DNA from 3 places in the Pseudomonas viridinivis genome. Region 1 is predicted to be linked to each of the others. Evidence: riboswitches for the same ligand, from Rfam matches in the RefSeq annotation. Region 1 holds a riboswitch; each other region holds the start of a gene.
What was found. A riboswitch is a leader RNA that binds a small molecule or an ion and turns the genes downstream of it on or off. The one in region 1 is predicted to bind cobalamin.

Region 1 (7,186 bases):
ACGCCTGGGGTTCGAACAACGACACCCAGCCCATGCCCAGCCCTTCGGCCCGGGCCGCCAGCCACAGGTTCTGAATGGCGCAAGACAACGAAGCCAGGTCCATTTCCGGTAACGTGCGGCGGCCAAAGATGTGTTTCTCACGATCATCCATCAGCGCCGCGACCAGCACTTCCGCGCAATCGTCGATGCCCTCGACCTTGAGCTTCATGAAATCGTCGGCACGCTCGCCCATCGCTTCGGCGGTGCGCATCCGTTCCTGCTCGACCTGCGCCTTGATCTGCGAACGCAAGGCCCGGTCGGTAATGCGAATAAAACGCCACGGCTGCATCAAGCCGACACTGGGCGCCTGATGCGCCGCACCGAGCAGCCGCGCCAGCAGTTCCGGCGCGACCGTACCGCCGCTGAAGTGACGCATGTCCCGGCGTTCGGCAATGGCGCGATACACCGCAGCGCGCTCATCGGCGCTGAAGGCTTGGTCATTCATGGCTTGAAAAGCGCCGCAACCGCTTGAGGATTGGATGGGAAATAAAAGTGCACGTAGGACGCCGTCATACGCCCGTCGCGATAGACCGCTTCCGCGCCGCGCCCGCCGTTGGGGCTGATGCCGCGGGCGATGGGCTGCAATTCGGTGCTGGTCAGCGAATGGTGATAGGTATGGCCGCGCAGCTCGCCTTCCGGCAGCGCGACTGTTTGCAGCGCCAATGCGGCGAGACGCTTTTGCATGACCGCTTCACCGGCGAGCAAGCCCACCAGCTCGGCGCGCTGGCCGTCGACATCGGTCAAGGCGTCCAGCAGATACAACATGCCGCCACACTCGGCCAGCAACGGTTTGCCCGCCTGATGATGCTGGCGAATTGCGTTAAGCATCGACGCGTTCTGGCTCAAGGCCAGGTGGTGCAGTTCCGGGTAACCACCGGGCAGATACAGGCTGTCGGCAGGCGGCAGCACTGAATCGCGGATCGGCGAGAAGAACACCAGCTGCGCACCCATGGCGCGCAGCAGATCCAGGCTGGCGCCGTAAGTGAACGCAAAGGCTTCGTCATGGGCGACGGCAATGGTCACGCCTTCCAGCAAAGGTTCGGCCGGGACAAGGTCCGGCGCGGCGAAGGTCACCGCAGGCGGCAGTTCAACTTCGCAAGTGCTGGCCAGCGCTGCGGCGGCGGCATCCAGACGCAGATCCAGATCATTCAGCTCGCTGGCCTGCACCAGTCCCAGATGCCGGCTTGGCAGTTCGATCCCGGTTTCCCGAGACAACGCGCCGTACCAGCGCAGGCCTTCGGTGAGGCTGCCTTCGAGCAATTGCGCATGCCGTACGGTGCCGACCCGGTTGGCCAGAACGCCAGCGAACGGCAGGTCCGGCTGATAGCGCGCCAGACCCAACGCCAGCGCGCCGAAGGTCTGGGCCATGGCCGTGCCATCGATGACGCCCAGCACCGGTACGCCGAAATAACGCGCCAGATCTGCGCTGGAAGGCGTGCCGTCAAACAGGCCCATCACGCCTTCGATCAGGATCAGGTCGGCTTCACCCGCCGCCTGCCACAACAGGCGGCGGCTTTCATCGGCACCGACCATCCACAAATCCAGCTGATAAACAGGCGCACCGCTGGCGCGCTCCAGAATCATCGGGTCGAGAAAATCCGGGCCGCACTTGAACACGCGAACCTTGCGGCCCTGATTGCGATGCAAACGGGCCAGCGCGGCGGTGACGGTGGTTTTGCCCTGGCCGGAAGCCGGTGCGGCGATCAGAACCGCCGGACAATGACGCGGTTCACTCACAACTCGATGCCTTTTTGCGCGCGGATACCGGCCTGGAAGGCATGTTTGACCACGGTGATTTCAGACACGGTATCGGCCATGTCGATCATTTCCGGTTTGGCGCCACGGCCGGTGACGATCACGTGCTGCATCGGCGGGCGGGCTTGCAGGTCGCCAAGCACCCGCTCGATGTCCAGATAACCGTGCTTGAGGGCGATATTCAGTTCGTCGAGGATCACCATACCAATGGCCGGATCACGCAGCATTTCCAGGGAAACTTCCCACGCGGCTTCGGCGGCGGCGATATCACGCTGGCGGTCCTGGGTTTCCCAAGTGTAGCCCTCGCCCATCACGTGATAGCGAACCTGCTCGGGGAAACGCCGGAAGAAGAACTCCTCGCCGGTGCTGTTGCTGCCTTTGATGAACTGCACGACGCCGCACTGCATGCCGTGGCCCATTGCCCGGGCCAACATGCCGAATGCAGAACTGCTTTTGCCTTTGCCGTTACCGGTCAGAACCAGCAACAGCCCGCATTCATTGGGTGCGCTGGCGATACGCTCGTCCATCACGGCTTTTTTGCGCAGCATGCGCGCCAAATGGCGTTCGTCACGTTCGGGGGATTCGTTCATCTCAGCTCTCCGCTTGAGGGCACGCGAAAGCAGACGGCTGGCAATAGAAAATGACTGGCAGCACGACTTTCGTCATGCCCAGAGCATCGCCCGCCGTGATGCTATTGAATGGATCAGGCCGGTCTCCGGGCTCATGAGCGGGAAAATCCCGACTGTGCGCCTTCCCATGTCCTTGCGGACACAGTGGCATGAAGCACAGCTTCACTCATCTACCGTTGCGGGGGCAGCACCGGGATTGGTCGCCATGGGCGTCCTTACCGGTTTCCCTGTTTCACTCAAGCAATCCGGGGATTTTGAGCACCTGAAACAAAGGGCGCAGGTTAGAGCGTTGAGGTTTGAGCGTCAATCAACTCAGCATCGGGTTGAACCTCGAAAGCCCAGACTTCTCTATCTATTACTGGACCACTGCCCGTTATGGAGATCGATCATGTTTACGCTCAGACCACAGTTCGCGGTTTTGCTACTGGTTGCGGGAGGCCTGGCGGCCTGCGGCGAATCTTCGACCCTGCAAGTCACCGACGGCACCGGGCCGTCCCCCAAGTTGCCGGAACCGAACAAGACGCTGATCCCGACCGTCAACATAGCGCCGGCGGTGGGCTGGGAAAAAGACGCCAAGCCTATCGCCGCCAAAGGCACGCAGGTCGCCGCTTTTGCCGAGCATCTGGACCACCCGCGCTGGCTGTACGTGCTGCCTAATGGCGACGTGCTGGTAGCGGAAACCAATTCGCCGCCCAAGCCTGACGATAATAAAGGCGTTCGCGGCTGGGTTATGGGCAAGGTCATGGGCCGCGCCGGCGCCGGTGTTCCAAGCCCGAATCGCATCACCTTGCTGCGCGACAAGGACCACGACGGCGTTGCCGAAACCCGCACGGTATTCCTGGAAAACCTCAACTCGCCGTTCGGCATGACGCTGGTGGGCAACAAGCTGTATGTGGCCGACACCGACCGCCTCATCAGCTTCCCGTATCAGGAAGGCCAGACCTCGATCAGCGCGCAGCCGACCAAAGTCGTCGATCTGCCCGGCGGCACGCTGAATCACCACTGGACCAAGAACGTTATCGCCAGCAAGGACGGCAGCAAGCTGTATGTGACGGTCGGCTCCAACAGCAACGTCGCCGAGAACGGCCTGGCCGCCGAAGAAGGTCGCGCGGCGATCTGGGAAGTGGACGCCGCGAGTGGCTCCCACCGCATCTTTGCGTCGGGCTTGCGCAACCCCAACGGCATGGATTGGGAACCCACCACCGGCAAACTCTGGACGGCGGTCAACGAGCGTGACGAAATCGGCAGCGATCTGGTGCCGGATTACATCACCTCAGTGCAGGACGGGGCTTTCTACGGCTGGCCGTTCAGCTACTATGGCCAGCATGTGGACGTGCGCGTGACGCCGCAGAATCCGGAATTGGTGGCCAAGGCCATCGCCCCGGACTACGCAGTCGGTCCGCATACCGCGTCACTTGGCCTGGTGTTCGCCGATGGCAAGACGTTGCCGGCGCCGTTCAATGAAGGCGTGTTCATCGGCCAGCATGGCTCCTGGAACCGCAAACCGCACAGCGGCTACAAAGTCCTGTTCGTGCCATTCAGCGGCGGCAAGCCAAGCGGCGCGCCGATTGACCTGCTGACCGGCTTCCTGAATGCCGACGAAAAAGCCCAGGGTCGCCCGGTCGGCGTGGTCAATGATCATCAGGGTGGTTTGCTGGTGGCGGATGACGTGGGGAACAAGATCTGGCGGGTGACTGCGGCGACGGCGCAATAAATCAATACCTGTGCAGACTGTGTGGGAGCAAGCTTGCTTGCGAAGGCGATGGAGCAGACGGCGGAACAGCGTCTGAACCGGCCGACCTCTTCGCGAGCAAGCTCGCTCCCACAGGACAGCCGATAGGCAATCTTTCTTACGGATTACGCGCCAGACTCGACGGCTGAATCACGCGCTTGGCGTTCAGGTAAGCGCGCTGCCAATACGGCTTGTCGAGGCTGTCCAGCTTGACCGTGCCGCCCGTGGCTGGCGCATGCACGAAACGCCCTTCCCCGACGTAAATCCCCGCATGGCTGACCTGCGAACCACCGCCAGTGGCGAAGAACACCAGGTCGCCGGTCTGCAATTGTTCACGGCCCACGTTCGGCGCACGCATGCCGATCATGTCGCGGGTCGAACGAGGCAGCGCAATGCCTGCCGCGTCACGGTAGACGTAACCGATCAGACCGCTGCAATCAAAACCGGAATCAGGAGTGTTGCCGCCCCAGTGATAAGGCGTGCCGACCAGACCGAGAGCGCGAAACATCACGTCTTCGATAGCCGGGGAGAAAACTTCGGGGGGCGCCGCAAGCACCGGGCGCTGAACGATCCGGGGCTGAGGAGGCGGAGGCGCGCTGGCGCACGCGCCGAGCAAGGCAGCAAGAGTAATGACCGCGAGGCGTATCGTAATCGACATGGATACAACAACCTGAGCTGGATGCGGCTGCTTGCCGAGGGCGCTAAATGAGCAAAACAGGCTTATAGCCTGTTTTTGCGTAACACGGTAGCAATTACTTGTGGCGCTTGAGCGTAGTCGTGGTCATTGCAGTTGTCTGCGGCGCGATATTTGGCGATTCCATCGCCAGGGCACGCTTGGCCTCGATGAACGTCTTGCTCCAGTACACATCGTCCAGGCTGTCGACGCGAACACCACCACTGCGACGGCTGCTGGAGTGAATGAACTGATTGTCGCCCAGGTAGATGGCTGCGTGGCTGACGCGACCGCGACCGGCAGTGCTGAAGAACAGCAGATCGCCCGGCTCAAGGTCGTCGCGTTTAACCAGTGGCGCATCGATATTGATCATGTCGCGAGAGGAACGCGGCAGGCTCATGCCGGCTTTCTCCCGGAAGAGGTAACCGATGAAACCGCTGCAATCGAAACCGGTGCTGGTTGAGGTGCCGCCGAAACGGTAGCGGGTACCGATCAGGGATTTGCCACGCTCAAGGATGCTGTCAGCCAGGACTGGCAGCTGATAAGGCTTGTTGTCGGCAAACTGAGCCAGTTCGGCTTCAGTGGCCAGTTCTTCCTGCAACACCGAGCGATCGGAGCGGCTTACGGAGGACTGCGCAGTGATCTGCGTCTTGTACTGCTGTTGCTGCGTATCTTGTTGAGATACCGGCATGTTGGCCGAGCAACCGAACAGTAGTGATACGAGTGCGAGAGGCACGAGGGGTGCGAAGCGAGCTAGCATGGGCACAACCGTGGCTGACTGTTAAGGTGGCGAGACTATGCCAACTATGATCCTCATTTGCAAATTCAATCGAACTATATGTGACTTACCAGTTCGCTCATGACATGTACCGCCCGGCACTGCAAAAAAGCGTCCATCTGCGGACTCTGGTCGGTAGGCGTCAAATTAATCTCCGCCGTAAAACCGCCGCAAACCCTTGTCCTGAACAGGGGTTCATGGATGTAGGGGAAGCTTGCAGTGGTGCCTATGCTCAACACCGCATCAAAGCCTTTTGCCATCTCTTGATGCAGGGTTTCCAGCGCCAGCTCCGGCAGCATTTCCTCGAATAAAACGACGGACGGTCGCAGAATGCCACCACAGCGACTGCACAGCGGCGGCAACGGCCGGTCCAAGTTGGCAGTCCATTGTGGGTCTTGCGCAGCGCATGATTGGCAATAAACAGGTGCCAGCTGACCATGAATCTCGATCAGACGCTCCGGCGGGCTGCCCGCAGCGCGATGATAACCATCGACATTTTGCGTCAGCACCCAGCACTCGGGCTTCTTGCGTTGCAGCTCGGCGATGGCGTAATGCGCTTCATTGGGCTGCGCCCCGAGGCAGGCCTTGGCCAGTTGCGCGATGTATTTCCAGCACAGGGCAGGATCACGACGCAGCATCGGCCCGGACAGGGCCATTTCTATCGGCAGACCGTCGGCAGTCTTGTCGTTGTACAGGCCGCCAACACCACGATAAGTCGGCAAACCGGAATCGGCAGACAGCCCGGCGCCGGTGATGATCAGAATTCGCCGGGCATGTCGCAACGCTGCTGCAACCTGCGACACCAACGCCTGATCTACCACCCCAGCGTCTCTTTGAGAAACGGAATGGTCAGCTTGCGTTGCGCCTGCAAGGAAGCCTGATCGAGGCGCTCAAGCAGCTCGAACAACGCGCTCATGCTGCGTGTGCCGCGCGTCAGGATGAAATGCCCGACCTCATCGGTCAGGTGCAGCCCGCGTCGCGAGGCACGCAGTTGCAGGGCGCGCAGTTTGTCTTCGTCCGACAGGCCACGCATCTGGAACACCAGAGCCATGGTCAGGCGCGATTTTAGATCGGGGAGTTTGACCGGCAGTTCGCGAGGCGATTGCGACGCCGCGATCAACAGACGACGTCCGCTGTCACGCAGCCGGTTGAACAAGTGAAACAAGGCTTCTTCCCACTCGGGCTTGCCGACCACCGCTTGCAGGTCGTCCAGGCACACCAGTTCGTATTGCGCGAGGTTGTCGAGGAGCTCGACCCCTTCATCAATGACTTCCGCCAGCGGCAGATAAACCGCCGGCTCGCCCATCTGTTCGAAGCGCAGGCACGCGGCCTGCAACAGATGCGTGCGTCCTACGCCGTCCTTGCCCCAGAGATAAATCAGGCTTTCGGTCCAGCCTGCGTCGGCTTCGCACAGCCGCTCCACGTAGCCGAGTGCGGCGGCGTTGGCGCCTGGATAGTAATTGATGAAGGTGGCGTCATCACGCAGACGCACACCGAGGGGCAGCTGAATCGGTTTCATGCTGGCTGAACAGCTCATGTGAGCCGTTAGGGGCCTCTGTGTAAAGTGTGCAAAGTTTATA
Region 2 (7,186 bases), 1.3 Mb from region 1:
CAGAGGATTCAAACCCTGAGCCTGCAAGCGCAGGCAAAACTCATCAATAAAGGCGGTATTGGCGGCCTGAAGATGCGAGCGATAGAACAGCAGCGCCACAACCGGTTGATCGGCCTGCCAGTCGGCCTGCCAATCACTGAGTTCAGCGCGGGAGGTGTTTGGGTGATAAATCGCCGTGCGCGGCAAGGGCAGTGGCTCGGACCAGGAATAATCCCGCCCCAGCCAACCACTCGCAAGGCAGCGATACAGTTCCAGCGCATTGTGCATGCCGCCTTGGCGCAAAAACTGCCAAATACGCTGGCAGTCCTCTGCGGTGACGGTGCTCAAATCGGTGAGCTCCGGGTCCGCGTTGTCGCAGCCTGGCACCAGAATGACCTGCACGCCTCGCCCGGCCAGCTCGATCAACCGCTCGACGCCGTAGCGCCAGTAGCCGATGCCACCATGCAAGGAAATAAGGATGACTTTGGCGTGGCGCAGCACTTGGTCGACATAAAGGTCAACCGAAGCATGATTTTGCACCTGCATCGGGTTGGCCAGACGCAGGCTTGGATAATCATCCGGCAACTGTTGCGCGGCCTCGGCAAGCAAGGCCAGGCTTGAGTCGCCGCTACAGAGAATCACCAGCTCGGCGGGGGTTTGGCCCAGGTCGGCGATGCTGTCGTCCGGTACAAAACCACCGGGCTGGGTTCTCAGTAAATGCATGGGTCAGCCAGCAACCGCAGCACGCAGCTGTGCTTCAAGTACCGCAGCGTCCAGTTTCTGGCCGATCAGCACCAGATTGGTCGCGCGCTCTTCGTCAGCACCCCAGGCGCGGTCGAAATGTTTGTCGAAACGCGTACCCACGCCTTGAATCAGCAAGCGCATTGGCTTGCCGGGAATGGCCGCAAAACCCTTGACACGCAAGACGCCGTGTTCAACCACCAGTTGCGTGAGCGCATCGAGCAACAGGCTTTCGTCGGCTTGCGGCAGCTTGATGGAGATCGAGTCAAAGGCGTCATGATCGTGATCGTCATGGTCGTCGCCTTCGTGGTGATCGTGGTGGGTCTTGCGGGCATCGATATGCAGTTCGGATTCCGCACCCAAGCCCAGCAATACGCTGATCGGCAAACGGCCGCTGCTGGCTTCGATGACCTTGACCGCTGGTGGCAATTCTTCGGAAACCTCGGCGCGCACGGCAGCCAGACCTGCGGCGTCGATCATGTCGGCTTTGTTCAGGATAACGAGGTCGGCACTGGCCAGTTGGTCGGCAAACAGCTCGTGCAGCGGCGATTCGTGGTCCAGGTTCGGATCCAGCTTGCGCTGGGCGTCGACCTGATCCGGGAATGCAGCGAAGGTGCCGGCCAGCACCGCCGGGCTGTCGACCACGGTAATCACGGCATCCACGGTGCAGGCGTTGCGGATTTCCGGCCATTGGAAGGCTTGTACCAGTGGCTTGGGCAACGCCAGACCTGAGGTTTCGATGAGGATGTGATCAAGATCGCCGCGACGCGCTACCAGTTCGCGCATCACCGGGAAGAATTCTTCCTGGACGGTGCAGCACAAGCAGCCATTGGCCAGCTCGTAAACCCGGCCGTTGGCTTCTTCTTCAGTACAACCGATGGTGCATTGCTTGAGGATTTCGCCGTCGATGCCCAGCTCGCCGAACTCGTTGACGATCACCGCGATGCGCCGCCCTTCAGCGTTGTCGAGCATGTGGCGCAATAACGTGGTTTTACCCGAGCCCAGAAAGCCGGTAACGATGGTGACGGGAAGTTTGGCCAGTGTTTTCATCAGGTGCCCTTTGGCGAAGCGGCGGGCAAACAGGACGAAAACCCGGTGATCAGGCACAGGACTGGATTCGCCACCGGATCACCCCGCCCGGTTGTAGTGAGAATTTGCAGGGCATGATGCCCGGATCGAGGCAGGTCTCCTGGCTTGCGGTTACGGGTGGACAGTCCACCTGCAATTCATGGCGCCTTCCCGCTTGTCGCAGTGGCTGTGCAATGAACCTGACCGCTTACAGTTGCGGGGGCAGCCGCGGCATTGACCGCGTTCCCATCTTAGCTGTGCGCTGTCCGGCTGCATGGCAGCGTGCAGCGCACAGAACCTCGAATCCGCAAGGCTACGCAGTGACCATCGGCAGGTCAATCACAAGCCTGCGTCCGACGCGAACTGATTGACGTTCAGCGCCGGCCCATGCTCTCCTGTACGCCTTGTTCGGGTGCCCTTCACAGGGTGAAACGGGAAACCGGTGCGTTCAGGCCTCATGGCTTGTGCAAGTCCGGCGCTGCCCCCGCAACGGTAAGCGAGTGAAGAGTCAGATCCACTGTGACCGGCAACGGCATGGGAAGGTGACGCTTTCAGGTCGAGCAATCGATCCCTCGCAAGCCCGGAGACCGGCCCGACATGAAACTTCTGACAAACCCGCGGTGGGCGGGCGCTGTTGATCTCTTCTGACGCCTGTCAGCGGAGCTCTCATGCGTTCCCCTCACCTTGCCGACATCCAAGAGGGAAGCGCCATGTCGATCAGTACAACCAGTCATACCGCCAGCACGACCACTGCCACCCAGACTCGACGCCTGACCGCCGCCATCAGCGCTGCCATTCTCGGCGCGTGCCTGGTGTATTTCGCCGGTTTCTCGCACATTGATGCCGTGCACAATGCGGCGCACGACACCCGTCACAGTTCTGCCTTTCCCTGCCATTGAGACCTGACGCCATGTTCAAGCGAATTGCTCAGACGGCGGGGTTTACAGGCCTGATCGCCGCCCTGTTCCTGACCCTGCTGCAAAGTTTCTGGGTCGCGCCACTGATTCTGCAAGCGGAAACCTACGAGAACGCTCCAACCGAACAGGTTCACGAGCACGCCGAAAACGCGCCCACTGGACATGTACACGATGAAGAGGCCTGGTCTCCGCAAGATGGCTGGCAGCGCATTCTGTCCACGACCGGTGGCAATCTGGTGGTCGCGGTCGGCTTCGCGCTGATGCTGGCGGGCCTGTATACCTTGCGCGCTCCGGGCAAGACATCCCAGGGCGTGCTCTGGGGATTGGCAGGTTTTGCGGTGTTCACCCTCGCGCCGACACTTGGCCTGCCGCCAGAACTGCCGGGCACTGCTGCAGCGGACCTGACCCAACGGCAAATCTGGTGGATCGGCACTGCTGCATCGACTGCAGCGGCTTTGGCATTGATCGTGTTCGGCAAGAACTGGCTGCTCAAAGTGCTGGGCGTGGCGATTCTGGTCGTGCCGCATATCATCGGCGCGCCGCAACCGCCGGTGCATGAAAGCCTGGCGCCTGAAGCGCTGGAGTCGCAGTTCAAGATCGCCTCGTTGCTGACCAACGCGCTGTTCTGGATTGCCATGGGCGTGATCAGCGCCTGGCTGTTTCGCCGCAACAATGCCGAACTTGATCAAGCCTGATCAATCGCGGCCGACGCTGGTGGCCGGGCTCGGCTGCCAGCGCGGATGCTCCGCTGGCGTGATGCTTGAGTTGATCGAGTCCAGCCTTCGAAGTCATGACCTTGAGTTGCAAGACCTCAGCGCCCTCGCCTCCATTGACCTGAAAAGCAATGAGCCCGGTCTGCTGGAGCTTGCTCGCCGGCTTCGCTTGCCGCTGACTGTATTCAGTGCACAGCAGCTCAACCCCTACGAAGCGCAATTGACTCATCGTTCGTTGACCGCCTTTGAGCACACCGGCTGTTATGGGATTGCAGAGAGCGCAGCGTTGGCGCTGGCCAGTCGATCAGGTGCTGCACGCTTGCTTATTCCTCGGGTCAATAATCGGCAAGCGACATTTGCCTTGGCCAGCACTGTGCTCGATAGCCGATAATCCGCCTCACACACCGCTTCCACTCAAGAATCTGGAGTTTCCATGACCGTTTTTTTCATCGGCGCAGGCCCTGGCGATCCGGAGTTGATCACGGTCAAGGGGCAGCGCTTGATCCGCAGTTGCCCGGTGATTATCTATGCCGGATCGCTGGTGCCAACGGCCGTGCTAGAGGGCCATAACGCGATTCAGGTCAGCAACAGCGCCGAATTGCATCTCGAACAGATCATCGCCTTGATGAAATCCGCTCATGAACAAGGCCAGGATGTGGCTCGGGTGCATTCAGGTGATCCGAGCCTGTACGGTGCCATCGGCGAACAGATCCGTTATCTGCGCGAATTGAACATTCCCTTCGAGATCATTCCGGGCGTTACCGCAACCGCTGCCTGCGCAGCCTTGCTCGGCACCGAACTGACACTGCCGGATATCTCGCAAAGCGTGATCCTCACCCGCTTCGCCGACAAGACCACAATGCCACCCGGTGAAGAACTGGCCAGTCTGGCGCAACACCGCGCCACCATGGCGATTCATCTCGGGGTCAACAATCTGCACAGGATCGTTGCCGAACTGTTGCCCCATTACGGCAGCGACTGCCCGATTGCTGTCGTGCATCGCGCCAGCTGGCCGGATCAGGATTGGGCGCTGGGCACGCTGGCGGATATCGAGGGCAAGGTGCGTGCGAAGGGCTTTCGGCGCACGGCGCTGATTCTGGTAGGACGTGTTCTGGCTGACCACAGCTTTGGAGAGTCGTCGCTGTATCGTGCGGGGCATGCGCATTTATTCAGGCCGTGATTCCGAACCTCTTGTTGGAGCGAGGCTTGCCCGCGAAGCGTAAGCTCTGCCGACATATCAATGGACTGGAATGAAGCTTTCGCAGACGCCGCTGATGTGGTGCCTGCACCAACGCCCTCCCGGATAAATCCGGTCCTACCGAATAGCGTCGATTTCGCAATCGTGAGCGAATTCATTCTCGAGGCGGCCGGTAGATTCCGTTGGAGCGAGGCTTGCCCGCGAAGCGTAGTCTCAGGCGAAAAATCCATCGTTTTAGAAGACGCTTTCGCGGGCAAGCCTCGTTCCTACAGGGAAATCAGCCACATACCGAAGACACAAAAAACCCCGAACGCGTCGGGGTTTTTGATGCTGCGCAGACCGCTCACTCAGTAGTAAGCGTTCTCTTTTTGCGTGTGGTCAGTGACGTCACGCACGCCGCTCAGCTCAGGGATGCGTTCGAGCAAGGTGCGCTCGATGCCTTCCTTGAGCGTTACATCCGCCTGACCGCAACCCTGGCAACCGCCACCGAATTGCAGCACCGCGATGTTCTTGTCTTCTTCTTCAACGACGTCGATCAGTGTGACCTGCCCGCCGTGGCTGGCAAGACCGGGATTGATCTCGGTTTGCAGGTAATAGCTGATGCGCTCGTTGATCGGGCTGTCGGCGTTGACCATCGGTACTTTGGCGTTTGGCGCCTTGATGGTCAGCTGGCCGCCCATGCGATCAGTGGCGTAATCGACGACGGCGTCGTCGAGAAACGCTTCACTGAAGTTATCAATCCAGGCCGTGAAGTTCTTCAGGCCAATGGCCTTGTCTTCCGGCTTTTCTTCGCCCGGCTTGCAATAAGCAATGCAGGTTTCAGCGTATTGGGTGCCAGGTTGGGTAATAAACACGCGGATGCCGATGCCCGGGGTGTTCTGCTTTTCGAGCAGATCGGCCAGATAGTCGTGGGCAGCATCGGTAATAATGATAGCGGTCATGAAAATTCCTCGCAGACGTGCCGGCAGTTTACGCCAATCGGCTGCGTCATACAAAGTCCTAGTATTCTTGTCGGAAAAGAGCAGGTCGGAAAACAGCTGATCGAAAAAGAACCGGTCGGGAAAAGGCAGCTCAGGAAAGAACCTGCGCGGTGTCAGCGCTGCGGCGCTTGTCCAGCCAGCCCTTCATGCGGCGATAAAGGCCTTTTTCGAGCCATTCATAGCTGCCCCATGCGCCCAGCCCGATGACAGGCACGCACACCGCGAACACCAGATACGGATTCAGCGCGAAATGTTCGGCCGCCAGCCAACCGGCATACAGCACCAACACGTGCAGCAAATACACCGAGTACGAACAATCGCCAAGGATCTTGAGCAGTTTATTCCCCCGGAAACAGGGCTCCAGGGAAATGCACGACAATACGATCAACGCGCTGGGCAAGCCCCAATTGAGCAGCCGCTCCGCTGGCGTCAGATGATAGATAGTGACCAAACCGGTGGCGATGCCAAGCAAGGGCAGCCAGACACCCTCTTTGATCCAGCCCTTGCGATAGATGATGCCAATGACGATGCCCAGCAAAAACTCGTAGACGATGTCATTGCCATAGAAGCGACTGATCAGCCCGGAGCGGGCCAGCACTTCGCTGACCGCGAACAACGCGGCGGCGACGATCAACGGGCGATGACGCTGCTGAAACAGGAACACCGTCGAAAATAACAGGTAGAAAAGCATTTCATAGTTCAGCGTCCAGCCGACGTTCAGCGTGGGATACAGGCCATATCCGCCAGGGTTTTCAGAAGGAATGAACAGCAGCGACAACAGGAAATTCTGCCAGCTGATGACCTGATGCGGCAGCAAGGGCGCTGCAAAAACCAGGAGCAGCCCCATGATGGCGGTGTAAAACCAGTAGGCGGGAACAATGCGGATAATTCGGTTAAGCATGAAACGACTGGCGGGCATGTCGGTGTTTTGTGTCGAAAGAAAAATCACCAGGCCACTGATGACGAAAAAAATATCGACGCCGACCGCACCCCTGGAAACAAAAAACTGACCTATCGGCCCCGACGCATGAAAGTCGAAAAAAATTTGCATGAAGTGATGACACACCACTGCCCAAGCGGCGAGGGCCCGCAGGGCTTGAACCGAAATCAGCATCTATAAACAACCTCTGTCGCCTGACTTTTGAATCACAGTCCGGAAAGGCAAACCAGAAGCGCGCCCCCGGACACTCCTGGAGTCGGACCACGTTTTTGAGGAAAAGATCGCAGAAACTGACTAAAGGGGGCAAATCAGAAGATGGCCGCAGGCCATATTCCATAAGGCCTGCGCTGATTTTCAACGGTATTGACCGGCATTTAAATGCTGACCACCAGATACGTGCGTCACTGCTGCCGAAGAACCAGCAACATGAACGATATTCATGCAAAAGGGTAATCAACACTAAAACCGTTCGGGTTTGATATCATCTCGACCTTTCTGTATCGACCTTTTCCAGGTAGCCCTATGTCTGACCGTACCGCTCGCCATCACGCTCTCCAGCAAGCTCTTCAACAGAGGATTCTGGTCCTCGACGGCGGCATGGGCACTATGATCCAGAGCTACCGCCTCGAAGAGCAGGATTACCGGGGCAA
Region 3 (7,186 bases), 460 kb from region 1:
GATTGGTCTGCTGGAGCGTCATGGTCTGCGCCTGCACGCGCAGAACTGGATCGCGCGCTTCACCAGCGCCACCGCCGGGCGTCTGTTGATTGCCTACCTGTTTGTGCGTGAGACCACGGCCGCGTTGGGTTTGACCAGCCTCGGCGGGCATCCACAGATGGTTCGCCCGTTGCTGGCGCCCATGGCCGAAGGTGCCGCTGAAGCGCGGTTTGGCAAGTTGCCGGAAGCCTTGCGCGTCAAGTTGCTGGCCATGTGTGCCGCCACGGATAACGTCGGCCTGTTCTTTGGCGAAGACATTTTCGTTGCCTTCGGCGCGATTGCTTTGATGCACACCTTCCTGCTCGGATCGGGGATCGACGTCGACCCGATGCACATCGCCCTGTGGGGTATCCCGACGGCAATCTGCGCCTTCGTGATCCATGCGATTCGCCTGCATCGTTTTGATCGCCTGCTCAATCGGCAGTTGCAGCCCTTGGCGCAATCCACCCCGCCAGCGGCCGCGCAGGAGAGCGTGTAATGATCATTTCAATTCAATACCTGTATTGGCTGGCTGGCATCATTCTGGCGATCACGGCAGTGATGACCGTCACCGACGCCACTAACCCCAAGCGCTGGAGTACCGGCCTGTTCTGGGCATTGTTCGCCGTCGCGTTTCTGGTGGGTGAGCGTTTGCCGCCCGCGATTGTTGGCGTGGGTGTATTGGTCATGGCGGCGATTGCCGGTTTCGGCGGCGTCGGCTTCGGCAAGCATGAAGACCTGCCGGACAAGGCGCGCCGCGCCAGCGCCGGTCGGCTGGGCAACAAGCTGTTTATTCCGGCATTGGCGATTCCGCTGGTCACCGTGATTGGCGCGATGTTCCTCAAGAACATCAAGTTTGGCGATGTTGCGTTGCTCGATCCCGCCAACAGCACGTTCGTGTCTTTAGGCCTGGGTTGCCTGCTGGCCTTGGCGCTGGCCTGTTGGTTGACCCGCGATACGCCGGTGCAGGCCATGCGCGAATCCCGTCGCCTCACCGAAGCGCTGGGTTGGGCGCTGGTGTTGCCGCAGATGCTGGCGATGCTCGGTTTGCTGTTCAACGATGCCGGGGTCGGCAAGGCGGTGGCGCATCTGGCGACGGCTTACATCAACCTCGACTTCCGTCTGGTGGCGGTTTCGGTTTACGTGCTGGGCATGGCCCTGTTCACCATCGTCATGGGCAACGGTTTCGCGGCCTTCCCGGTGATGACCGGCGGCATTGGCGTACCGGTGCTGGTCGGCATGTACGGCGGCAATCCGGCAGTGGTCGCGGCCATCGGCATGTTCTCCGGCTATTGCGGCACGCTGATGACGCCCATGGCGGCCAACTACAACATCGTCCCGGCAGCGTTGCTGGAGTTGCCGGACAAATACGCGGTCATCAAGGCGCAGATCCCCACGGCGCTGCCGATGCTGGTCGCCAACATCCTGCTGTTGTATTTCCTCATGTAGCCTTCGAGCGGCCTCCGTTAACCCACAGCGCCCGCGACTTTCGCGGGCGTTGTGTTTGTGCGTAGGATGGCCACCGGTTTACTGAGATGGGTCATCGATGGACATTGTTCCTGCCGCACAGCAAGACGTCGTCGCCGTGCTGGAATTCGTATTGCGCGCCCGCAGGGAAATCTTCCCGATGCTTGATTCCGCTGGCCTGCCGGCGGATCTAGCCAACTTTGCCCGGGTGTATATCGAAGACGGCAGCGGCAAGTTCCTGATTGCCCGGCGCGATGGGGAAATCGTCGCGGCCATCGGCTACCTGCCTTACGACGGCCGATTCGCCCAGCTGGATTACGGCCAGCAGCGCGTAGTGGAAATCGTGCGGCTGTTCGTCATCCCCGAATTTCGCCGCTCAGGGCTGGCGACCCGGATTTTTCTGGAACTCAAGGAACATGCGCGTCAGCAGGGCGTTGAGGTGTTGTATCTGCACACCCATCCATTCCTGCCGGGCGCGGTCGGCTTCTGGCAGCGGCAGGGTTTCCATGTGGTTGATGTCGAGGCCGATCCGGTTTGGCGGACGACGCATATGGAGTGCGGGTTGTTGTGATTGCTGATCTTGTGGGAAAAAGCGTCCCCGACAAGCGCTGAAGATCCCTTGGCAACCCGACGCCTTCCCGGACAAGTCCGGTCCTGCCGAGTCACACAACCCGGTAGGAGGGGACTTGTCCCCGAAGACGCCGGTGCAAGCGCTGAGGATCTTCCTTGGCAGTCCCGACGTCTTCGCGGACAAGTCCGCTCCCACGGGATTTATGTGTTTTTTCGGGCCGTGCGGTTATGAACGAAACCGCAAAATCCGCGCACCATCGTGTGGATCAATCAGGTAGTGGGCTTCAACGCCAAACGTGCTGCGCAGCAGTTCGCAAGTCAGCACCTGGGCTGGCTCGCCAATAGCGATCAGCTCGCCTTTGTCCATTACCGCCAGTCGATCACAGGCCAAGGCCTGATTGAGGTCGTGCAGGGCAATCATTGTGGTCACCGGCAGCGATCTCACCAGACCGAGAATGCTCAGCTGATGCTGGATATCCAGGTGATTGGTGGGTTCGTCCAGCAGCAGGATTTGCGGGCGTTGCGCCAAAGCGCGGGCGATGTGCACGCGCTGGCGTTCGCCGCCGGAAAGGCTGTGCCAGGCGCGCTTGCGCTTATCGGCCATGTCCACATCGACCAGTGCCTGCTGAACGATTTCATCGTCGACAGCGGACCATGGCGTCAGCGCCGAAAGCCAGGGCGTGCGCCCCAGTTCCACGGCGTCCAGCACACTGATGGCGTCCGAGGTTTCGGCCTGTTGCTCGACCACCGCAATCATCTGTGCGATATCACGGCGCGTCATGTCGGTTAGCGCCTCGCCGTCGAGCTGAATACGGCCGCTGTCGGGTGGTCTGATGCCCGACAGCAATTTGAGCAGGCTGGATTTGCCGGAACCGTTCGGGCCGATCAAGCCCAGGGTTTCCCCGCGTTGCAGATCCAGACTGACACCTTTGAGGATAAGGTTGCCTTTGACTGACCAGCTCAGGTCAGAACACGCCATCACACGGGTCTCAAGCGCAGGCATTTGCAGGCTATTCATCGGCCACCCTTGGCTTTGATCAGGATTACGGCAAATACCGGTGCGCCAATCAGCGCGGTGATCACGCCGACCGGCAGCACCTGGCCCTTGATGACGGTGCGCGACAGCACGTCGGCGGCGATCAGGAACAGCGCGCCACTTAACGCGCTGAGCGGGATCAGCCGTCCATGACGCACGCCCACCAACAGACGCGCGGCATGCGGCACCACCAGACCGACGAAACCGATGGAACCCACCAGCGACACCATCACCGCCGTGACCAGCGCAACCGTGGCGATCAGGACCACTTGAACACGTCGCACCGGGATGCCAAGCGCGGCGGCCGAATCGCTGCCGAACATGAACGCATCCAGCGCGCGGCGATGCCACAGGCAAATCGCCAGCCCGATCAACACCACCGGCACCGCCAATGTCACCGATTGCCAGCGCACCCCGCTGAGGTTGCCCAACAACCAGAACATGATGCCCCGCGCCTGTTCGGAGCTGGCCGACTTGGTAATCAGAAACGAAGTCAGCGCATTGAACAGCTGTGAACCGGCGATGCCTGCGAGGATGATTTGCCCGCTGCCGCTGACCGCTCCGGTGCTGCGCGCCAGCAAGGCGACCAGCGCAAAGGCAGCCACCGCGCCAGCAAAGGCGCCCATTGACAAGGAAATGGCTCCGGCGCCGAGGCCGATGATCGACACCAGCACCGCGCCGGTCGAAGCTCCGGCGGAAATCCCCAGTAGATATGGATCGGCCAGCGGATTACGCAGCAGTGACTGCAACACCACCCCGGAAATCGCCAGCCCGGCGCCACATGCGGCGGCAACCAGCGCGCGGGTCAGGCGGTAGTTCCAGACGATGCCTTCATCAATAGGGTCCAGCACAAAACCGGCGCCCCACAGCTTGTTGGCCAGCACCTGAAACACCAGCGACAGGCTGATCGGCGTCTCGCCAATGGCGATGCCGGCCAGAATCGCGGCCAGCAATACCGGGATCACCCACGCTGCGTGCAGACAGACCCTGCGCAGAACCTGACCGCCGGTCACTGCTCTCATTTGCCCGGATCAACCTGATCAATGGCGCTGGCCAGTTCGTTGATGCCGTCAAACATACGCACCGAGGCCTGCATGGCGTCGGCATCAAGGATCACGATGCGGTTGTGTTTCACGGCATCCATGTTTTTGGTCACCGGATCGGACTTGAGAAATTCCAGTTTTTTCTGGAAGTCGTCAGCAGGGAAGCGACGGCGATCCATGCGCGCGATGACCAGCACCGTAGGGTTGGCCTTGGCGATGGTTTCCCAGCCGACGGTTGGCCATTCTTCATCGGACTCGATCACGTTACGCAGGCCGAGGGTGTTCATCATGAAATCCGGCACGCCTTTGCGCCCGGCCACGTACGGGTCGATGTGCAGGTCGGCGCTGGAAAACCAGAACAGCGCCGATGCATCGGTCAAGTGCTTGGCCTTGACGCTGACCTGAGCCTTGGTCAAACCGGCACGCAGCTGCGCGCTCAACTCATCGCCACGGTCCTGCACGTCGAAGATCTGCGCTAGCTGCGCGACGGTCTTGAATACAGTTTCCACGGAAAATGGCTTGAGCCGCGTGCCATCGGCGCCAACCAGATTGTCTTTGCCTTCGCAGTCCGACGGCATGATGTAGGTCGGGATATTCAGTTCGCTGAACTGCTCGCGGGTGCCGACCGCGCCTTGCGGGCCGACCATCCATTCAAACTGCACCGGCACCAGGTCAGGGCGTTTGCCGATCACTGATTCGAAGCTCGGCTCGTTATCGGCCAGGCGCGGAATACGCTCGTTCTGCGCCTTGAACTGTGGCAGGACCTCGTTGAACCACAGCGAAGTGCCGGCCACTTTGTCGGCCAGCCCAAGGGAGTAGAGGATTTCAGTACCGGCCTGGCCGATGGTGACTGTTTTGCCGGGGGCCTGTTTGAAGGTCAACGGCACGCCGCAGTTCTCGACCGTCAGCGGGTAGTGCGTCGGACCGGCGGCCATGGCCAGTGCAGAACATCCAAGGCTGGCAAACAGTACGGCAAGGCGAGGCAACGTCATGAAAGGCTATCTCCATTCGAACGGATGTCCGGACGGCGGTGTAAGGGCAGGAAACACATCAGCCACCGCTGCTGACTGCGGCGGGGCCGGTCGAGCAGGGTCTGGCAGCAACGGCGATGAACCGATTCTGACGGATGTCCTCCCCGGACACCCCGCCGGTGGGTCAATTGCCAGGGCGCGTTTTCGTGCAACCCTGATGTCGGCAGGTCTCCTGACTGACGCGTCATCGCCATGCTCCGGCCTTCCCGGGTTTACCCAGTGGCATCGATGGAGCGGCTCAGCGTCTACAGTTGCGGGGGCAGTTCCGTTTGATGACCCTGAGGCCATCACGGATTCCCTATTAATCCCGTTTGGGAACCGACGGGCGGCATGGTAATGGATATCAACCGCGACGGGGAAGTTTTCCCGGCGGGCGAGTCCCTGGCCTGGAGATTGCTCGCAGTTCACCGGTTGGTGAACCTTATCGGCCGATGGTCGGTCGATACATGCACGCTGGCTGAGTGCTCCGGTGACAAATCGGCGATGATGATGCCCGGCCCGTATTATTTCTGGAGATTTCCCCCTGTGATATCGACTCAACGCACGGCCTGGCTCAAAGCCTGGGGTGCACATGCTTTTACCGCCACCGGCGTGGTCATTGCCTTCATGGCAACCATCGCGCTGTTCGAAGACCAGCCCAAGGCATGCCTGCTTTGGCTGGGCCTTGCGCTGGTGGTAGATGGAGTCGATGGCTCCCTGGCGCGCAAATTCAATGTTCAGTCGGTGCTGCCGGGCTTTGATGGTTCAGTGCTCGATCTGGTCATTGATTACCTGACCTACGTGTTTATTCCGGCGCTGTTCATTTATCGCTACATCGATTTGCCGGATCACACCATGTTGCTCAGCACTGCGGTGATTCTGGTGTCCTCGCTGTTCTGCTTCTGCAATCTGGAAATGAAAAGCAAGGACAACTATTTCCAGGGCTTTCCCGCCGCCTGGAACGTGGTCGCGCTGTGCGTCTACATCATCTCGCCAGCTTCGTGGGTGACGTTGCTGACCGTTTTCGGCCTGGCCCTGCTGACCCTGACGCGGATGAAGTTCCTCCACCCGTTCCGCGTCCGCCGCCTGATGCCACTGAACATCACCGTCACCACGATCTGGCTGGTGTGCAGCGCCTTGCTGGTCATCGACCACCCGGCGCAAAGCCCGACCGTGATGATCGTCTGGTCCGCGATGTCCGCCTATTTCCTGGGGATTTGCCTGTGGCGCACTTCGCTTGAGTGGTTGGGCAAGTTGCGTAGTTGAAGCGAACGACAGCCTGTAGGACCGGCTTGAGTCGGGAGGGCGTTCTCCGGGCGAAGCCGGTCCTACGGATCCGGTATTTGCGGATTTCACACCAGTCATCCAATAAACCGAACTCCCGTCACGCGGCCGCTTCCAAATCAGGTCACCCCCCAATTGATCTGATTCTGCGAGGGCAACATGAGCATACGACCTGTCGACACCCAGGCTGCGCAATCCCCGGGGCCGAACCCCAATCCGATGGAATCCGATGACGAGGCCCGTCCGGACGATGACGTGCGCAACGCCGAGGAAAATGAAGTGGAGCCGGATGATCCGGACATTGCGGGTGATGATGGCTCGGGCGTACCGAGCTAAACCAGCGTGGTAGTCAGCCACGACCATCAGGCGTTGGCCATTTGCAGCGTTACGCCTCGCGCCTGAGCGCGTATGAACAATCCCGGCTGCAAATACTGGCCAGCGACCTGCTTGCATCCCGGCAAAAAAATAGCTCCAGTTGGTGCATTTTCGATAACACCGCCAGCGGTTTTGCTGTGGGCAATGCGCTGGAGTTGCAGACGCTCTTGTCCCGCTGATCCAGGCCGAACATTGTTTCGGGGCGCTGCACGTTCTAGTCTCTGCTCCACTTCTCAACACCGCACGGGAGCCGCCATGCCTTGGTCAGCCAAGCAGTATTCAATTTTCGAGCAACAACGCACGCGCCCCGTGGTTGATCTGGTCGCGGCGATCCCGACGCAGAACGTACAGACGGCGGTGGATCTGGGCTGCGGTCCCGGCAA

Region 2: linked by a shared signal. The riboswitch ahead of AABC73_RS15745 (CbtB-domain containing protein) and the one ahead of cobO (cob(I)yrinic acid a,c-diamide adenosyltransferase) in region 1 are both predicted to bind cobalamin.
Region 3: linked by a shared signal. The riboswitch ahead of AABC73_RS19715 (ABC transporter substrate-binding protein) and the one ahead of cobO (cob(I)yrinic acid a,c-diamide adenosyltransferase) in region 1 are both predicted to bind cobalamin.

What each region holds. Positions count from the first base shown of each region.
Region 1 is NZ_CP151076.1:4,654,736-4,661,921, forward strand. It holds gene bluB (5,6-dimethylbenzimidazole synthase) at 1-484, opposite strand, end outside; gene AABC73_RS21690 (cobyrinate a,c-diamide synthase) at 481-1,776, opposite strand; gene cobO (cob(I)yrinic acid a,c-diamide adenosyltransferase) at 1,773-2,384, opposite strand; cobalamin riboswitch at 2,483-2,704, opposite strand; gene AABC73_RS21700 (sorbosone dehydrogenase family protein) at 2,812-4,137, shown strand; gene AABC73_RS21705 (C40 family peptidase) at 4,274-4,813, opposite strand; gene AABC73_RS21710 (C40 family peptidase) at 4,908-5,588, opposite strand; gene AABC73_RS21715 (NAD-dependent deacylase) at 5,663-6,427, opposite strand; gene hda (DnaA regulatory inactivator Hda) at 6,421-7,125, opposite strand.
Region 2 is NZ_CP151076.1:3,339,869-3,347,054, forward strand. It holds gene cobN (cobaltochelatase subunit CobN) at 1-702, opposite strand, end outside; gene cobW (cobalamin biosynthesis protein CobW) at 706-1,770, opposite strand; cobalamin riboswitch at 1,882-2,105, opposite strand; cobalamin riboswitch at 2,182-2,399, shown strand; gene AABC73_RS15745 (CbtB-domain containing protein) at 2,499-2,687, shown strand; gene AABC73_RS15750 (CbtA family protein) at 2,699-3,400, shown strand; gene AABC73_RS15755 (cobalamin biosynthesis protein) at 3,378-3,809, shown strand; gene cobM (precorrin-4 C(11)-methyltransferase) at 3,852-4,598, shown strand; gene nfuA (Fe-S biogenesis protein NfuA) at 4,964-5,557, opposite strand; gene AABC73_RS15770 (acyltransferase) at 5,688-6,710, opposite strand; gene metH (methionine synthase) at 7,059-7,186, shown strand, end outside.
Region 3 is NZ_CP151076.1:4,197,062-4,204,247, reverse strand. It holds gene AABC73_RS19740 (DUF969 domain-containing protein) at 1-517, shown strand, start outside; gene AABC73_RS19735 (DUF979 domain-containing protein) at 517-1,467, shown strand; gene AABC73_RS19730 (GNAT family N-acetyltransferase) at 1,565-2,056, shown strand; gene AABC73_RS19725 (ABC transporter ATP-binding protein) at 2,282-3,073, opposite strand; gene AABC73_RS19720 (iron chelate uptake ABC transporter family permease subunit) at 3,070-4,113, opposite strand; gene AABC73_RS19715 (ABC transporter substrate-binding protein) at 4,110-5,126, opposite strand; cobalamin riboswitch at 5,310-5,503, opposite strand; gene AABC73_RS19710 (CDP-alcohol phosphatidyltransferase family protein) at 5,691-6,410, shown strand; gene AABC73_RS19705 (hypothetical protein) at 6,588-6,764, shown strand; gene AABC73_RS19700 (hypothetical protein) at 6,806-6,982, shown strand; gene tam (trans-aconitate 2-methyltransferase) at 7,059-7,186, shown strand, end outside.